Linked DNA regions of Halohasta litchfieldiae. The protein of the gene in region 5 binds, or shares a complex with, the protein of the main gene of each other region. Links are inferred from orthologs where the notes say so. Each region holds a gene or a part of one and is shown on either strand. Other genes may lie near its edges. The genes, in order: HALTADL_RS13595, HALTADL_RS03015, HALTADL_RS03020, HALTADL_RS13600 and HALTADL_RS00920.

Evidence for each region.
Region 1: HALTADL_RS00920 (region 5) and HALTADL_RS13595 share a complex: the UniProt entries of both Methanocaldococcus jannaschii proteins name them as parts of the RNA polymerase complex. The link is inferred for Halohasta litchfieldiae from one-to-one orthologs.
Region 2: HALTADL_RS00920 (region 5) and HALTADL_RS03015 share a complex: the UniProt entries of both Methanocaldococcus jannaschii proteins name them as parts of the RNA polymerase complex. The link is inferred for Halohasta litchfieldiae from one-to-one orthologs.
Region 3: HALTADL_RS00920 (region 5) and HALTADL_RS03020 share a complex: the UniProt entries of both Methanocaldococcus jannaschii proteins name them as parts of the RNA polymerase complex. The link is inferred for Halohasta litchfieldiae from one-to-one orthologs.
Region 4: HALTADL_RS00920 (region 5) and HALTADL_RS13600 share a complex: the UniProt entries of both Methanocaldococcus jannaschii proteins name them as parts of the RNA polymerase complex. The link is inferred for Halohasta litchfieldiae from one-to-one orthologs.

The regions. Positions count from the first base shown.
Region 1 is NZ_CP024845.1:2,693,914-2,697,510, reverse strand. The notes cover bases 1-2,985. They hold HALTADL_RS13595 (DNA-directed RNA polymerase subunit N), read right to left. Parts: upstream 1,597-2,985; coding sequence 1,405-1,596; downstream 1-1,404. Other genes in these bases: HALTADL_RS13580 (50S ribosomal protein L18e), read right to left, coding at 2,435-2,788; HALTADL_RS13585 (50S ribosomal protein L13), read right to left, coding at 2,001-2,438; HALTADL_RS13590 (30S ribosomal protein S9), read right to left, coding at 1,609-2,007; HALTADL_RS13600 (DNA-directed RNA polymerase subunit K), read right to left, coding at 1,238-1,408; eno (phosphopyruvate hydratase), read right to left, coding at 30-1,235. Outside these bases: HALTADL_RS13570 (DNA-directed RNA polymerase subunit D), read right to left, coding at 3,067-3,597. UniProt on the Methanocaldococcus jannaschii protein: DNA-dependent RNA polymerase (RNAP) catalyzes the transcription of DNA into RNA using the four ribonucleoside triphosphates as substrates.
Region 2 is NZ_CP024845.1:601,877-605,284, reverse strand. Bases 1-2,796 are described here. They hold HALTADL_RS03015 (DNA-directed RNA polymerase subunit H), read right to left. Parts: upstream 1,615-2,796; coding sequence 1,387-1,614; downstream 1-1,386. Other genes in these bases: HALTADL_RS03000 (hypothetical protein), read right to left, coding at 2,518-2,796; HALTADL_RS03020 (DNA-directed RNA polymerase subunit B''), read right to left, coding at 1-1,390. Also shown: more of HALTADL_RS03000, read right to left, coding at 2,797-2,814; HALTADL_RS02995 (protein-L-isoaspartate O-methyltransferase family protein), read right to left, coding at 2,853-3,408. UniProt on the Methanocaldococcus jannaschii protein: DNA-dependent RNA polymerase (RNAP) catalyzes the transcription of DNA into RNA using the four ribonucleoside triphosphates as substrates.
Region 3 is NZ_CP024845.1:603,227-606,790, forward strand. What follows is about bases 1-2,952. They hold HALTADL_RS03020 (DNA-directed RNA polymerase subunit B''), read left to right. Parts: upstream 1-668; coding sequence 669-2,237; downstream 2,238-2,952. Other genes in these bases: HALTADL_RS03015 (DNA-directed RNA polymerase subunit H), read left to right, coding at 445-672; rpoB (DNA-directed RNA polymerase subunit B), read left to right, coding at 2,240-2,952. Also shown: more of rpoB, read left to right, coding at 2,953-3,564. UniProt on the Methanocaldococcus jannaschii protein: DNA-dependent RNA polymerase (RNAP) catalyzes the transcription of DNA into RNA using the four ribonucleoside triphosphates as substrates. The Rpo2 subunit (Rpo2N and Rpo2C in this organism) is implicated in DNA promoter recognition and in nucleotide binding.
Region 4 is NZ_CP024845.1:2,694,904-2,698,299, reverse strand. Bases 613-3,396 are described here. They hold HALTADL_RS13600 (DNA-directed RNA polymerase subunit K), read right to left. Parts: upstream 2,198-3,396; coding sequence 2,027-2,197; downstream 613-2,026. Other genes in these bases: HALTADL_RS13580 (50S ribosomal protein L18e), read right to left, coding at 3,224-3,396; HALTADL_RS13585 (50S ribosomal protein L13), read right to left, coding at 2,790-3,227; HALTADL_RS13590 (30S ribosomal protein S9), read right to left, coding at 2,398-2,796; HALTADL_RS13595 (DNA-directed RNA polymerase subunit N), read right to left, coding at 2,194-2,385; eno (phosphopyruvate hydratase), read right to left, coding at 819-2,024. Outside these bases: more of rpsB, read right to left, coding at 43-612. UniProt on the Methanocaldococcus jannaschii protein: DNA-dependent RNA polymerase (RNAP) catalyzes the transcription of DNA into RNA using the four ribonucleoside triphosphates as substrates.
Region 5 is NZ_CP024845.1:175,096-178,662, reverse strand. What follows is about bases 489-3,443. They hold HALTADL_RS00920 (RNA polymerase Rpb4 family protein), read left to right. Parts: upstream 489-1,765; coding sequence 1,766-2,122; downstream 2,123-3,443. Other genes in these bases: HALTADL_RS00910 (16S ribosomal RNA methyltransferase A), read left to right, coding at 2,946-3,443; HALTADL_RS00915 (DUF655 domain-containing protein), read left to right, coding at 2,258-2,845; HALTADL_RS00925 (50S ribosomal protein L21e), read left to right, coding at 1,476-1,769; HALTADL_RS00930 (GNAT family N-acetyltransferase), read left to right, coding at 917-1,393; HALTADL_RS00935 (archease), read right to left, coding at 489-732. Outside these bases: HALTADL_RS00940 (DoxX family protein), read right to left, coding at 1-251; more of HALTADL_RS00935, read right to left, coding at 316-488; more of HALTADL_RS00910, read left to right, coding at 3,444-3,567. UniProt on the Methanocaldococcus jannaschii protein: DNA-dependent RNA polymerase (RNAP) catalyzes the transcription of DNA into RNA using the four ribonucleoside triphosphates as substrates. This subunit is less well bound than the others.

The DNA.
Region 1 (3,597 bases), 2.5 Mb from region 5 along the record:
TGTCTCTACGGTTTCGGTTTCGTTGTCGCTCATACTGCGTCTTCCGCGATTCTGATAAGTTCGTTCAGCTTGGCGGTTCGCTCGCCCGCAACCGTGCCGGTCTTGATGTAGTCGGCGTCGGTTGCGACCGCGAGGTGTGCAATCGTCGTGTCTTCGGTTTCGCCCGAGCGGTGAGAGATGATCGTCTTGTACTCGTTTCGAACCGCCAGTTCGATCGCGTCGAAGGTATCCGACAGCGAACCGATCTGGTTTGGTTTGATGAGGATGCTGTTGCCAGCGCCGGTTTCGATTCCCTCTTCGAGCCGCGAGACGTTGGTCACGAACAGGTCGTCACCACAGATCATCGTCCGGTCACCGACCAGCTCGGTGATCTCGGCGAACGCCTCGTAGTCGTTCTCGTCGAGTGGGTCCTCGACATACGCGAGGTCGTACTCCTCGACCAGATCGACCATATACTCGATCTGCTCGTCGGTCGACTTCTCTTCGTCGCTGTAGACGTAGGAGTCGCTGTCCTCGTCGTACATCTCGGTGGCTGCAACGTCGAGTCCGAATCGGATCTCGAAGCCGACCGCCTCCGAAACGCGGGAGGTCGCCTCCTCCATGATCTCGAAGGCTTCGGCGTCCGAAATCGGGGGTGCCCATGCACCCTCGTCGCCTTTGCCTGCGCCGATGCCACGCTCGTCGAGGATGTTGCCAGCCTCGCCGTGGACTTTCGCGTTAGCGAAGACGGCCTCTTCGACACTCGGCGCACCGACGGGTGCGGCGAGGAACTCTTGGATATCGGTGGCGTCTTTGGCGTGTTCGCCGCCGCCAATCACGTTCCCGAGCGGAATCGGGAAGTTGTCGCCGCGGAACGCGCCGCCGAGGTGCTGGTACAGCGGGGCACCGAGCACGTCTGCGCCGGCCTTTGCGGCGGCCATCGAGATGGCGACCGCGCTGTTTGCGCCGATCTCCGAGAAGTTATCCGTGCCGTCTGCGGCACGAAGTGCGCCGTCGACCGCGCGCTGGTCGCCAGCGTAGACGGTGTCGACGAGTCGGGGGACCGCATGTTCTCTCGCGTTGGCAATCGCCTCGTTGGCCGGGAGTTCGATTGCCTCGTACTCGCCGGTCGAAGCGCCCGAGGGCGCTGCCGCACGGCCGAAGCCGCCGGATTCGGTGAGTACATCCGCTTCAACCGTGGGGTTGCCACGGGAGTCGAGCACACGTCGTAGGGAAACTGAGCTGATTTGTGTCATGGTTAGTCTCGTTTGACCGTGAACGGCAACACGCCCGCGTCGTACTCCTCTGCCGCGATGAGGATGGGCTCGCTCTGGGCGGTCTCAACGAGGACCGGCGCACCGTAGGAGATCTGCAGTGCGCGCGCCCCGAGAATGCGGGCTTTCTCGTAGCGGTTGTACTGGCCTCTCATTGGTAGGGGGCAACAACGTCGACGAGATCTGTGTGCGACACCATCATGCGCCGACAGCAGTGACGGGTCACGCCGAGGTCGTCGAGGACCTCAGCGGGATCTTCGCCACTCTCGGACCGTTCGTCGAACTCCTCGTAGTGTTCACCGATGACATTGCCACAGGTGAAACACCGGACTGGGATCATCATAGTTGGGTCACCTTAGCGGTAGGACTTCTGGTAGCGGGCACGGGCACCAGGGCCACCCCATTTTTTGGGTTCGGACTGCCGAACGTCGTTGACCAGCAGCGAGCGGTCGAACTGCATGTATGCTTCACGCAGTTCAGCATCATTAAGATGCTGCACAAGTCCACGGGCCAGCGCCGTCCGAACGGCGTCTGCCTGACCACTGAAGCCGCCACCGTTGACAGTGACGTCGATGTCGACGCTGTCACGAAGGTCGTCGCCCGCGATGCGGAACGGTTCGAGCATCTTGAGACGTGCCATCTCCGGTTCAACCAGCTCGACTGGCTGGGAGTTGATACGAATACGACCCTCGCCCTCGCGCACGGTGGCGCGAGCGACGGCCGTCTTCTTTTTGCCTGATGTGTTAGTTACCATGTGACGTTCGCTCCCAGTTTCTCCGAGACCTCTCCCAGAGAAATGAATTTGATGTTCGACAGGCGGTCCAGTGAGGTGCCGTCGAGAACTTCGCCCTCTTCGTCGTACGGGTTGCCGACGTAGACGCGGACGTTCTCGAAGGCCTCACGGCCGTGTTTCTTTTTGTACGGGATCATCCCACGAATCGCGCGCTTGAAGATGCGGTCGGGCCGTTTCGGGTAGTACGGGCCGCGATCCGAACCAAGCTCTGCGCGTGTTCGGTAGGTGTCCAGTGTATCCTCTTTGTTCCCGGTGATGACGGCGTGTTCGGCGTTGACCACCGCGACACGCTGTCCGGAGAGGACCTTCTGTGCGACCTCGCTGGCGACGCGACCGAGAATACAGTCTCGGGCATCGACGACGACGTCGACCTCGAACTCGGCTGCGCTCATCGAATCACCCGGACGTTCGTTCCGTCTGGATTCGACTCGATGATTTCTTCGAGGCTCACTGCGTCGCCGACCTGCCCGATCTTCGTTTGGGCTGTCGACGAGAAGTCGACGGCGGCGACGGTGACGTTCGTTTCAAGCACACCACTGCCCAGGACCTTTCCTGGAACAACAATGGTCTCATCGTCACGGGCGTACCGTTCGATGCGACCGAGATTGACTTCTGCGTGGGTGCGCCGTGGCTTTTCGAGACGGTCGGCGACGTCCTGCCAGACTGCGGCATCGGAGTCGCCCGCGGCCGTCTTCAGCTCGGCGATGAGACTCTGAAGTCTCGGATTCGTCTTACTGCTCATTATAATGCTCCTGATAGAAAACGGAGTGCAGGGAGCAGGATTTGAACCTGCGGACCTCTACAGGACAGCGCCCTGAACGCTGCGCCGTTGGCCAGACTTGGCTATCCCTGCTCGCACTCCGGTGTACTCCACTCCACCTATTACCACTTTCGATCCTCCCACACTGTCGGCCTGTCATCAGGCGACCGTGTCGACCCCCGAGCGATGGCGAGACAGGTGTCTCACCAGCAGCGCGGGCGGCCAGTTGGATCGAGAGTGGTGTGGTCATGTGGGTTTCGTTAGGCCGTAACTGCGTCGTGTAGTTCGTCCGCGCGGGCACCGATCGATTCGGCGGCGCGAAGCACTAGTTCCTCAACCGAGAAGGAGCCGTCAGTCTCCACGTGGAAGACGTAGGCTCCGGGCACGTCGGTCACTTCGAGTTCCTTGCCGGGGTACCGATTCGTGAGATCGTTGTCGAACTCGTTGGTGAGAACGAGTTCGCCGTCTTCGGTTTCGATAACCCCGCGAAGGATCTGTGGCTCTTGGTCGTCGAACTCGCCGATGTCGTCACCGACCTCAACCTGCTGGAGGTGACGGAAGCCGACCGAGACGCCGCCCTGATGTTTGGCGTGGCTTTTGCCGTGGTCCAAGACTGCCTCGGCCTCGAACTCCAGGCGCTGGCCCTCTTTGAGCTCGATGATCGGCACGTTCTGATCGGCTGGCTCGACCAGCGGATCGGACGATTCGATATCGCCCGAGTAGGCGGTCGCCGGCCCTTCGACATCGAGTGCGACCGTGACGGTGTCACCGATCTCGAAGTCGTCCAGCGG
Region 2 (3,408 bases), 430 kb from region 5 along the record:
AGATGCGACCCCACTGGGTCGCGTGCAGATCCCGTGCCTCGAAGTGCGGCTGCGAGCGACTCAGCGGCGAGCGAAGTCGGCGCAGGTGGGACAGAACCCCCATGTAGTCAGTTCGGTCGACCAGCTGGCTCACGCCGGAGCGGCCACCGACCCAATTACCAGTGGCAATCGGGTGTTCGAGTCGCTCGGTGAGCACGTCGGAACGGACGACGGTGCCGACCGAGAGATCACGGTTTCGCATGTTGGCGCGTTCGAGCTGATATTTCACGTCCCGGGAGAGCTTGTTGAGGGCTGTCCGGAACAGGTCGGTCATCAGATCGCCCGAGACCTTCAGCCGCTTGTTGGCGTAGTGGTCCTTGTCGTCGGCCTCGCGTCGGTCGAGAGCGAGCTCAAAGCAGGCTTCGGCCATTCGGCAGAGGTAGTAGGCCTTGTTGATGCGGATCTCCTCGTCTTCGGCACCCTCCTCGTGGAGGTGTGGCAGGAGATATCGATCAATGACGTAGTTGGCGCGTTTGAGCTGGTAGTTTTTGCCTTGCCCGGAGGCAACACGTTTTCCGAGGGTTTCGATTGCTTCCTCGGTGGTCTGGACTTCGGCTTCCTCCAGATTCTCCAGCATGAATTTGACGATCTCGGGGTCTTCCGACACACGGTGGACGATCTCCTGGTCGGATTCGAGCCCGAGTGCCCGGACGAGTGTGACGAAGTCGACGCTGCCCGAAACGGATGGGAAGCTGACTTCGAGCAGGCCTTCGCGGTTGCGCTCACAGAGAACGAGTGCGCGGTAGCCACGACGCTGGCTAAACGTTTTGGCGACCTGAATATCGTCGCCGTATTTCGTATCGTGTTCGGCCAGAATCTTGTTCGGGGCGAGGTCCTCGCTGGTCATCAGCACGCGCTCGGAGCCGTTGACGATGAAGTAGCCACCGGGGTCGACGGGGTCTTCACCGATCTCGATCAGTTCCTGATCCGAGAAGCCCTGAATGTTACAGTTCTGGGAGCCGACCATGATCGGCATGCGGCCGACCTTGGTTTCGGTGGAGTCGACGACCGTTTCGGGTTCGTCTTCGCCACCGCGGATGATCGACATCTCCATGAAAACGGGGGCTGCGTAGGTGATATTCCGGAGTCGCGCTTCCTGTGGGTACAGGAGTTCTTCGGAGCCGTCGGCCTCTCGCACACGCGGCGTGAGGATGCGGATGTCACCGAGTTCGACGTAGACGGGCTCTTGGCCCTCCTTGTCGCCGATGTCGGTGTCGATGGTCTCTTTTTCGTCGACGACCTGCTGCATGCCCTTGTCGAGAAAGGCGTTGAACGAGCGGAAGTGGTGTTCTGCGAGTCGGTCTTCCTCGAAATACTCCCGGGAGATCGTGCGTCGGTCTTGCCGGTTCATTCGATCACCAGTCGGTATGAGATTGCGGTTTCGGTTGTACGTGAGTCGCGGACGATTTTGAGGACGTCGCCCGGTGTGGCGTCGTCGGGAAGTGCTGGATCATTGGTTTTAATTTTCGGTAAGTCGGTACGGCTGAGATCATACTCCTCGAGAACCGATTCGATTTCGGGCTCATCGAGGATGATATGGTCTGGGACAAGTTCGTGTTGGCTGACATCTACCATGGGTGAGTTATCTGTTGGTGGGAAGAAGCTACTGTCACGAGATACTACAGCGAGTTAGAAAGCCGAGCCATTTAACAGTTGCCAACTTCGCCCGACACCAGCGGCTCACCGACCGCAGGAGGGCGTGATACTGTATGGCAGGCTGTCGACTACTATATGCTTTTGGGCCTGTTCGGTACCGGATACCACACGGCCTTCAAAAAGGAAGCCTTATTTGTGTCTCGGGGAGACGTTGTAGTACGGTTCGCCCGGATGGTGTAGTGGCCCATCATACAACCCTGTCACGGTTGTGACGCGGGTTCAAATCCCGCTCCGGGCGCTTTTTCCGACGAACAATAACGCTGAGCAGCGCGTTTGCGTGGCGCTACGCGCCACGACAGCGAACGGCGTAGCCGTGAGCGTAGCGTGTACTCAGCAACACCGTGAGTCGGTAAAACGACTCACTGAGGGATTTGAACTAAGGAGCGACGCGAACGTAGTGAGCAGAGCGACCGAAGTTCAAATCCCGCTCCGGCCAGTCGACCAGCGACCGGACAACGTGGTCGATCCGTCGACCGGCCAGTGGCACGGTATCGCACGACGGGGCGGGGGCAACTAATAAGCCTTAAACGTCTGCCCCGGATACGAATGGTTGCAGGAAGCCCGGATGGTGTAGTGGCCCATCATACAACCCTGTCACGGTTGTGACGCGGGTTCAAATCCCGCTCCGGGCGTTTTCTCGGATTCAACTTTCATGAGCGACCGGTTTACCGTGTCGCGACTAGTTCTAAATCCGAGAAACGACTGTCTGCGGATTTGAACCAAGGAGTGAAGCGAACGCAGAGAGCGAAACGACTGAGGTTCAAATCCCGCTCCGGGCACTACTTAATTATATTTACTTAGAACAGTCGACCTTCCGTCGACTCACATTCGGTCAAGTCGACGCAGTATAAGAAACCCACCAACGCCGAGCAGGGTGACCACCAGCGTCACGAGAATAAACAGGCCGGCGACGGTGGGATAGACCAGCGCAAGCGCGATGAAGAACGTGAAGGCAAACAGGCTAAAGAGGACGAGAAACAGACCGAGGGCGGGCCGTTGGGCGGTTGCGAGTGCGATCCGCTCTTTCAGTGTGAGCTCCCCAAAATCAACATCTGCGGCCCGCTCTCCGGACGAGGGGTCGACGCGTTCGTCGCCCGGCGGTTGTGCTGAGTCAGCCATATTCCCTTATTTGGACCCCTAATTCCTGAGTGTGTCGCTTACAACCGTTCGTCCCAATCGAGCCACTCGTATTCCCAGCCCGACGGCGCGAAGTAGCCCTGCTCGTCGAACTCGCTGTCCTCGCGTTCGGTGCGGTTGCGAACCGGGGTGCTTGCCTGCTCGCCGTCGACCAACATCGGTCGGAACCGCACTGGGCCGAATTCGGCAGCCGTCTCGACGGTCCGACTCTTGGGATCGCGCTCAAAGGCTACGAGCGTTTGACTGGTCGTGCCCTGTGGGATGACCAGTCGACCACCGGGAGCGAGTTGGTCGACCAGCGCGCGCGGTGGCTCGATGACCGAACTCTCGACCAAAATACGGTCAAACGGGGCGTACTCGGGGTAGCCGTTGGCTCCGTCTCGGCGGTCGACCAAGACGTGGTCGTAGCCCGTCGACTGGAGGTTCTGGCGGGCCAGCGAGACGAGTTGGCGGTCGAGATCGATAGCGTGGACGTGTCGACCGCCGACGATTTCGGCGAGTGCGGCGGCGGTGTATCCGACCCCCGAGCCGACGATCAGCGTCTCATCGCCTGACTGAGCATCCAGCGCGATCAGG
Region 3 (3,564 bases), 430 kb from region 5 along the record:
GTGAGTCGTTTTACCGACTCACGGTGTTGCTGAGTACACGCTACGCTCACGGCTACGCCGTTCGCTGTCGTGGCGCGTAGCGCCACGCAAACGCGCTGCTCAGCGTTATTGTTCGTCGGAAAAAGCGCCCGGAGCGGGATTTGAACCCGCGTCACAACCGTGACAGGGTTGTATGATGGGCCACTACACCATCCGGGCGAACCGTACTACAACGTCTCCCCGAGACACAAATAAGGCTTCCTTTTTGAAGGCCGTGTGGTATCCGGTACCGAACAGGCCCAAAAGCATATAGTAGTCGACAGCCTGCCATACAGTATCACGCCCTCCTGCGGTCGGTGAGCCGCTGGTGTCGGGCGAAGTTGGCAACTGTTAAATGGCTCGGCTTTCTAACTCGCTGTAGTATCTCGTGACAGTAGCTTCTTCCCACCAACAGATAACTCACCCATGGTAGATGTCAGCCAACACGAACTTGTCCCAGACCATATCATCCTCGATGAGCCCGAAATCGAATCGGTTCTCGAGGAGTATGATCTCAGCCGTACCGACTTACCGAAAATTAAAACCAATGATCCAGCACTTCCCGACGACGCCACACCGGGCGACGTCCTCAAAATCGTCCGCGACTCACGTACAACCGAAACCGCAATCTCATACCGACTGGTGATCGAATGAACCGGCAAGACCGACGCACGATCTCCCGGGAGTATTTCGAGGAAGACCGACTCGCAGAACACCACTTCCGCTCGTTCAACGCCTTTCTCGACAAGGGCATGCAGCAGGTCGTCGACGAAAAAGAGACCATCGACACCGACATCGGCGACAAGGAGGGCCAAGAGCCCGTCTACGTCGAACTCGGTGACATCCGCATCCTCACGCCGCGTGTGCGAGAGGCCGACGGCTCCGAAGAACTCCTGTACCCACAGGAAGCGCGACTCCGGAATATCACCTACGCAGCCCCCGTTTTCATGGAGATGTCGATCATCCGCGGTGGCGAAGACGAACCCGAAACGGTCGTCGACTCCACCGAAACCAAGGTCGGCCGCATGCCGATCATGGTCGGCTCCCAGAACTGTAACATTCAGGGCTTCTCGGATCAGGAACTGATCGAGATCGGTGAAGACCCCGTCGACCCCGGTGGCTACTTCATCGTCAACGGCTCCGAGCGCGTGCTGATGACCAGCGAGGACCTCGCCCCGAACAAGATTCTGGCCGAACACGATACGAAATACGGCGACGATATTCAGGTCGCCAAAACGTTTAGCCAGCGTCGTGGCTACCGCGCACTCGTTCTCTGTGAGCGCAACCGCGAAGGCCTGCTCGAAGTCAGCTTCCCATCCGTTTCGGGCAGCGTCGACTTCGTCACACTCGTCCGGGCACTCGGGCTCGAATCCGACCAGGAGATCGTCCACCGTGTGTCGGAAGACCCCGAGATCGTCAAATTCATGCTGGAGAATCTGGAGGAAGCCGAAGTCCAGACCACCGAGGAAGCAATCGAAACCCTCGGAAAACGTGTTGCCTCCGGGCAAGGCAAAAACTACCAGCTCAAACGCGCCAACTACGTCATTGATCGATATCTCCTGCCACACCTCCACGAGGAGGGTGCCGAAGACGAGGAGATCCGCATCAACAAGGCCTACTACCTCTGCCGAATGGCCGAAGCCTGCTTTGAGCTCGCTCTCGACCGACGCGAGGCCGACGACAAGGACCACTACGCCAACAAGCGGCTGAAGGTCTCGGGCGATCTGATGACCGACCTGTTCCGGACAGCCCTCAACAAGCTCTCCCGGGACGTGAAATATCAGCTCGAACGCGCCAACATGCGAAACCGTGATCTCTCGGTCGGCACCGTCGTCCGTTCCGACGTGCTCACCGAGCGACTCGAACACCCGATTGCCACTGGTAATTGGGTCGGTGGCCGCTCCGGCGTGAGCCAGCTGGTCGACCGAACTGACTACATGGGGGTTCTGTCCCACCTGCGCCGACTTCGCTCGCCGCTGAGTCGCTCGCAGCCGCACTTCGAGGCACGGGATCTGCACGCGACCCAGTGGGGTCGCATCTGTCCCTCCGAGACGCCGGAGGGGCCAAACTGTGGTTTGGTGAAGAACTTCGCTCAGGCAATGGAGCTGAGCCAGGATATCGAGGACGAACAGGGACTGAAACGAGAGCTGTCGTCGATGGGAGTCGAGGGGATCCCCGGCATTGACAGTATTGAACGAACCACCCCGGCGGACGACTAACAATGGCTCAGGCACGAGAAGCGAAAGTATACGTCAACGGTAGTCTGGTTGGAACCCACCCGGACCCCGAACAGCTCGCCGAACAGATCCGAGAAGCCCGCCGCCGCGGCGACGTCTCGGACATGGTCAACGTCTCGGTCCGTGGTCGGACCCAAGAGGTCATCATCAACGCCGATGCTGGCCGGGCCCGCCGCCCACTGATCGTCGTCGAAAACGGCGAACCGCTCCTCGGTGACGAGGAAATCGAGGCCGTCGACGAGGGCGACCTCGAATTCGAGGACCTCGTCGACCGCGGCTACGTCGAGTTCATCGACGCCGAAGAGGAAGAAGACATCCTGATCGGTGTCGACGAAGATGACCTCACCGACAAGCACACCCACCTCGAAATCGATCCGTCGCTGATCTTCGGGATCGGTGCAGGGATGATTCCGTATCCGGAACACAACGCCAGTCCCCGGATTACGATGGGCGCAGGGATGATGAAACAGTCGCTGGGGCTGCCATCCGCCAACTACCGGATCCGACCCGACACGCGTCAGCACCTCCTGCACTACCCGCAGCTCTCGATGGTCAAAACCCAGACCACCGATCAGATCAACTACGACGAGCGACCCGCCGCCCAGAACTTCACGGTCGCCGTCATGAGCTACGAAGGGTTCAATATCGAGGACGCACTCGTGATGAACCAAGGCTCGGTCGACCGCGCGCTCATGCGGTCGCACTTCTTCCGCACCTACGAGGGCGAGGAACGACGCTACCCCGGCGGTCAGGAAGACCACTTCGAGATTCCAAGTCAGGATGTCCGCGGCGCACGCGGGGAAGACGCCTACACGCATCTCGACGACGACGGGCTCGTCAACCCCGAGACGGTTGTCGACGAGAATTCGGTCCTGCTCGGCAAGACCAGCCCACCGCGGTTCCTCGAAGAACCCGACGATATGGGCGGTCTTAGCCCGCAGAAGCGGCGTGAGACTTCGGTGACGATGCGTTCGGGCGAGGACGGCGTCGTCGACACGGTCACGCTGATGGAGGGCGAAGACGGCTCGAAGCTCTCGAAGGTCAAAGTTCGAGACGAGCGAATCCCAGAGCTTGGTGACAAGTTCGCCTCCCGGCACGGCCAGAAGGGTGTTGTGGGCCACTTGGCACCACAGGAAGATATGCCGTTTACCGAGGAAGGACTCGTTCCCGACCTCGTGCTGAACCCACACGCACTCCCATCGCGGATGACTGTGGGCCACGTGCTGGAAATGCTCGGCGGGAAGGTTGGTGCGCTCGAAGGACGGCGCGTCGACGGGACGCCGTTCCAGGGCGAAGACGAAGAGGAACT
Region 4 (3,396 bases), 2.5 Mb from region 5 along the record:
GACTATTACTACGCCAAAAAAATCGTAGGAGTTCGAAACCGATTATAGGTCGGCTTCGAAGTCTTCGAGCGCGAACATCGTGCCAGCGTTGCGGCGGTCGAGCGTCTCGTTGGCCAGCAGCCAGTAGACGACAGACAGCGCGCGTCGACCCTTGTTGTTCGTCGGGATAACCAGGTCGACGTTGCTGACCTGATTATTCGAGTCACACATTGCGATGACCGGGATGCCAACCGTGATCGCCTCTTTGACCGCTTGGGCGTCACCGATTGGGTCCGTAACCACAAGCACGTCAGGCTCGATGTAGCCTGCGTAGTCGGGGTTGGTCAGCGTGCCGGGGATGAACCGACCCGTGCGAGCGCGTGCGCCGATTGCCTCGGCAAACTTCTCGGCTGGGAATCGACCATACTGCCGCGAGGAGGTGACAAGCACCTGCTCTGGGTCGTAGCCCGCGAGGAAGTCAGCCGCCGTGCGGATGCGGCTGTCGGTCTGGCTCACATCGAGGACGTAAAGACCGTCGTCACGGACGCGGTGGATGAACCGCTCCATGTCCTTGGTCTTCTGTTGGGTCCCGATGTGGACACCTGCGCTGAGGTAGTCCTCGACGGGGATGAGGAGGTCGACATCGTCGTCCGGCATGACATTGTCATCGAACGGCGAGGACTCCTCTTCTTCCTCGTCTTCTGGTTCGGCCTCGGCGGCTGCCTCGTCGGCAGACTCCTCGGCGTCCGGTTCGGCTTCGACAGGCTCGTCGTCGACTGGGGCCTCGTCGACCTCGTCGGGCTCGTCCTGTGTCTCTACGGTTTCGGTTTCGTTGTCGCTCATACTGCGTCTTCCGCGATTCTGATAAGTTCGTTCAGCTTGGCGGTTCGCTCGCCCGCAACCGTGCCGGTCTTGATGTAGTCGGCGTCGGTTGCGACCGCGAGGTGTGCAATCGTCGTGTCTTCGGTTTCGCCCGAGCGGTGAGAGATGATCGTCTTGTACTCGTTTCGAACCGCCAGTTCGATCGCGTCGAAGGTATCCGACAGCGAACCGATCTGGTTTGGTTTGATGAGGATGCTGTTGCCAGCGCCGGTTTCGATTCCCTCTTCGAGCCGCGAGACGTTGGTCACGAACAGGTCGTCACCACAGATCATCGTCCGGTCACCGACCAGCTCGGTGATCTCGGCGAACGCCTCGTAGTCGTTCTCGTCGAGTGGGTCCTCGACATACGCGAGGTCGTACTCCTCGACCAGATCGACCATATACTCGATCTGCTCGTCGGTCGACTTCTCTTCGTCGCTGTAGACGTAGGAGTCGCTGTCCTCGTCGTACATCTCGGTGGCTGCAACGTCGAGTCCGAATCGGATCTCGAAGCCGACCGCCTCCGAAACGCGGGAGGTCGCCTCCTCCATGATCTCGAAGGCTTCGGCGTCCGAAATCGGGGGTGCCCATGCACCCTCGTCGCCTTTGCCTGCGCCGATGCCACGCTCGTCGAGGATGTTGCCAGCCTCGCCGTGGACTTTCGCGTTAGCGAAGACGGCCTCTTCGACACTCGGCGCACCGACGGGTGCGGCGAGGAACTCTTGGATATCGGTGGCGTCTTTGGCGTGTTCGCCGCCGCCAATCACGTTCCCGAGCGGAATCGGGAAGTTGTCGCCGCGGAACGCGCCGCCGAGGTGCTGGTACAGCGGGGCACCGAGCACGTCTGCGCCGGCCTTTGCGGCGGCCATCGAGATGGCGACCGCGCTGTTTGCGCCGATCTCCGAGAAGTTATCCGTGCCGTCTGCGGCACGAAGTGCGCCGTCGACCGCGCGCTGGTCGCCAGCGTAGACGGTGTCGACGAGTCGGGGGACCGCATGTTCTCTCGCGTTGGCAATCGCCTCGTTGGCCGGGAGTTCGATTGCCTCGTACTCGCCGGTCGAAGCGCCCGAGGGCGCTGCCGCACGGCCGAAGCCGCCGGATTCGGTGAGTACATCCGCTTCAACCGTGGGGTTGCCACGGGAGTCGAGCACACGTCGTAGGGAAACTGAGCTGATTTGTGTCATGGTTAGTCTCGTTTGACCGTGAACGGCAACACGCCCGCGTCGTACTCCTCTGCCGCGATGAGGATGGGCTCGCTCTGGGCGGTCTCAACGAGGACCGGCGCACCGTAGGAGATCTGCAGTGCGCGCGCCCCGAGAATGCGGGCTTTCTCGTAGCGGTTGTACTGGCCTCTCATTGGTAGGGGGCAACAACGTCGACGAGATCTGTGTGCGACACCATCATGCGCCGACAGCAGTGACGGGTCACGCCGAGGTCGTCGAGGACCTCAGCGGGATCTTCGCCACTCTCGGACCGTTCGTCGAACTCCTCGTAGTGTTCACCGATGACATTGCCACAGGTGAAACACCGGACTGGGATCATCATAGTTGGGTCACCTTAGCGGTAGGACTTCTGGTAGCGGGCACGGGCACCAGGGCCACCCCATTTTTTGGGTTCGGACTGCCGAACGTCGTTGACCAGCAGCGAGCGGTCGAACTGCATGTATGCTTCACGCAGTTCAGCATCATTAAGATGCTGCACAAGTCCACGGGCCAGCGCCGTCCGAACGGCGTCTGCCTGACCACTGAAGCCGCCACCGTTGACAGTGACGTCGATGTCGACGCTGTCACGAAGGTCGTCGCCCGCGATGCGGAACGGTTCGAGCATCTTGAGACGTGCCATCTCCGGTTCAACCAGCTCGACTGGCTGGGAGTTGATACGAATACGACCCTCGCCCTCGCGCACGGTGGCGCGAGCGACGGCCGTCTTCTTTTTGCCTGATGTGTTAGTTACCATGTGACGTTCGCTCCCAGTTTCTCCGAGACCTCTCCCAGAGAAATGAATTTGATGTTCGACAGGCGGTCCAGTGAGGTGCCGTCGAGAACTTCGCCCTCTTCGTCGTACGGGTTGCCGACGTAGACGCGGACGTTCTCGAAGGCCTCACGGCCGTGTTTCTTTTTGTACGGGATCATCCCACGAATCGCGCGCTTGAAGATGCGGTCGGGCCGTTTCGGGTAGTACGGGCCGCGATCCGAACCAAGCTCTGCGCGTGTTCGGTAGGTGTCCAGTGTATCCTCTTTGTTCCCGGTGATGACGGCGTGTTCGGCGTTGACCACCGCGACACGCTGTCCGGAGAGGACCTTCTGTGCGACCTCGCTGGCGACGCGACCGAGAATACAGTCTCGGGCATCGACGACGACGTCGACCTCGAACTCGGCTGCGCTCATCGAATCACCCGGACGTTCGTTCCGTCTGGATTCGACTCGATGATTTCTTCGAGGCTCACTGCGTCGCCGACCTGCCCGATCTTCGTTTGGGCTGTCGACGAGAAGTCGACGGCGGCGACGGTGACGTTCGTTTCAAGCACACCACTGCCCAGGACCTTTCCTGGAACAA
Region 5 (3,567 bases):
ATATCGGCCGGAAACGGCCGGAGATACAGATAGCCCGCAATTCCCCCGACGACAGCGAGAAAGCCACCGATTAGCGTGGCGATGATGAATGGGGTCGTGAACGCCGCGACGAGGAAGTCGACGACGTTCGCTGGCTGACTGCCGGATGGCTTGACATACTCAACGTGTGCGGTTACGGAGCCGACGAAGGCGGCGAGTGTGGCCACCATGGCGGCACAAACACCGAGGCTACGACGAAGATGGGTGGTCATACCCGAGATAGTAGCTTCGGGGTCCTAACTGCAACGATCTCTTCAGTTCTGACGAGTGTTCAGCTCAGACATCAAAAACAACGTAGCCGTACCAACCAGCATCGCGCCGGTCGACGTCCATTTCGGAGTAGGTGACGGCTTTGATCTCGCGGGCAGAGACCTCGGCCAGTGGCACACCGCGCGCGCTGGCGGTAACAAGCCATTCGTTTTGATCAGGTTCGCGGACTTGGGCTTCGTTGTCGACAGGCAGCACCAGTCGCACGTCCCGTTCGTAGATGAGTTGGTCGAGATACTCATACAGCAGTGCCTCGACCGATTCGGCGCGACACTCGATCTCGAAGCGGTCGCCGCAGTCTTCGGAGATCGACTCGCACATCGCGGCGGCCAGTCCGTCGGCAATCGCCCCGAAGAGGCCGCCGAGATCCGGCGCGGTCGCCTCGACAGCGATATCGGCGGTGTGCTCCCGAAGCCTGTAGCCCATTGCTGGCTATTTGATCGCTGTCGACATGACGGCTTCGACTCGGCTGGTGAGTCCGTCTCGGAGCGCGCCGTGGATCAGGAACAATCTGGGTCGGGAAACTGTGTGGATCGGGAGATAGCTTCGGGGCGAGTCGGGCCTCGATAGCCCGGAGGAGTTAATATGCTTGTGGGCAATATACAGGTTAGTGAGCGCGACCGTCGAGAAACGAGTCGACGCGGCGGGTGAAACCGACTACGTCGACGCCGCCTGGCAGCTGAAAGAACACATCCACAATAAAGAGGGTGTGCTCAAACAGCGCCGCGGCTTCTTTATCGACGCCTATCGACGGTCGTCGACGCATCTGTTTTTCGAGGACGGCGAGCTGGTCGCCTTTGCCTCGGTTCGCCGCGATGGCTACATTCTGTTTTTGGCTGTCCGACCCGATGCCCGCGGGCGAGGCTACGGCCAGCGACTGATTGCCGAAATCGCCACCGAACACAACACGGTGACCTGCCACGCGCGCACGACAAACGAAGACGCACTCGGGTTCTACGAACACCTCGGCTTTCGGATTACGCGCCATATCGAGAACTACTACGAGGACAGCGGCGACGCCTACTACCTCAAACTCGGCGAGGACAGCTCCATTCGGGACAAGGTCTCGGAGTTTTTTAGCCGCTGAGGGTCGACCGTGGGGGTAAGTGACGTGGCAGGCGCGGAACGCACGTTTTATAAGCGAACCGCAAGTATTCGAACCCACGACTATGCCGAGTTCCAATGGGCCCATGAAGGGGACGCGAGGAAAGCTATCGAACGACCCACGCGACCGTGGCACATCGCCGCCACAGCGCGCAATCCAGGAGTTCGAGGCGGGCCAGAAGGTCCACCTCACACTCGACCCGAGCGTGCGAGAAGGGCGGTTCCACCCGCGCTTCAACGGTCTCACCGGTGAGGTAACCGGGAAACAGGGCAGCGCCTTTACGGTCGCAATCAACGATGGCGGCAAGGACAAAACGGTCATCGCCCGCGCCGCCCACCTCAAAGAACAGACTGAATGACTATCTTCAAGGAGAAAGTCGACGAGGAGTACATTACCATCTCGGAGGTCAAACCACTCCTCGGCGAGGTCGAAGCCGAGCGCGCGGCCGACGAGGACCGTGAGCTGCGCTACGAACTTGCGCGTGCCATCGAACACGTCAACCGCTATGCGGTGCTCGACCCCGAGGAAGCCCGCGAACTCGTCGACCAGCTGATCGAACTCGACAAGGTCAACGAGAAGACCGCCCACAAGATCGTCGACATCCTCCCGCAGGACCGCACCGAACTGCGGTCGATCTACGCCAAAGAGCGCTTTGCGCTCGACGGCGACGAACTCGACGAGATCCTGAATCTCGTCTCGAAATACGTCTAACTGCTGTGGGCCACGGGACTCATTCCCGTTGTGGACCACGTGCTTCGTCTCTTCGGCGCTCCGTACAGATAGCGACGCCCATGTTGTATCAGCCGTAGGCGATTTTTTAAGTGGCTTGTCGCCGTACCATCCTGTATGTCCAACTCCGAGAACGGTACTGGTGATGACGACGAGTCGACGACCCACGCCGTTGTTCTCGATTATCTCCCTCACGGTCGGTCCGACGACAACCGACCACAGTATCAGAAAAACCCCGTCGCCTACGCCCTCACCGAGGATTCTTTCGATCTCTTCGAACTCACGCTGACCGACGAGGCGGATATTAATATCGTCGACCGCGTGGCGGTCGATCCGCTGGATGACGAACAGATCGACACCCTCCAACAGATCGAGTTCGACGACCTCACCAGTTCGGCCCAATCTGAACTGGAGTACGCAATCGAGGCGATCATCGACGCCGACGAAGGGCGCTTTGTCGACTTCTACAACGAGGCCCAGCCGATCACGCTCCGGCTCCACCAACTGAATCTGCTGCCCGGGATCGGCAAAAAACTCCGAAACAAGATCCTCGACACACGGAAGCGGGGACCTTTCGAGAGCTTCGAGGAACTCTCCGAGCGCGTGGGCGGGCTCCACCGACCCAAGGAGGTCCTGATCGAGCGAATCGAAGAAGAAATTCGGGACGAGGATCTGAAGTACAAAATCTTCGCCAGATCGGAGTAACCCGTCGACGCTCGACCGATGGCAACGATCAGACGATAGGTCACAGACCCACCCACCGAGAAGCGGGATGTTTAGGCCGACAGAGCCGGAAAGTGGGTCAATGACTGTTTCCGACCACTCTGACCCCGGAACCCGCGATCCGGACGCCCTCATCCGGCGGGCTGGCAACCGCGGCAACCCGGATTTCGACCAACACTTTCTGGTCGACGACCGCGTCGTCGACCGCATCCCCGGCTTTCTGCCCGACGATGCAGACACCTCCCACGTCCTCGAAATCGGTGGCGGACCGGGCGTACTTACCGACCGCCTGCTCGCGGTCGCCGACCACGTCACGGTTATCGAGCGCGACCCGAACTTTGCCGCCCATCTCCGCGAGGAGTTCGCCGAGGCTGTCGATGCGGGGCAACTAACTGTGATCGAAGGCGATGCGCTCGAAGTCGACCTTCCTGACTTTTCGGCTTGCGTCTCGAATCTCCCCTACAGCGCCTCCAGCGAGATCGCGTTTCGACTCCTGCCGCTCGACAAGCCGCTCGTCTTGATGTTTCAAAAGGAGTTCGCCGACCGGATGGCCAGCGAGGTCGCCGCCGATGAGTACGGTCGACTCTCAGTGAGCGCCCAACACTATGCTGACGTCGAGATCGTCGAATACGTTCCCAACACAGCATTCGATCCCCAGCCAGCGGTCCAGAGTGCGATTGTCCGCCTCACGCCGCGGGACCCCG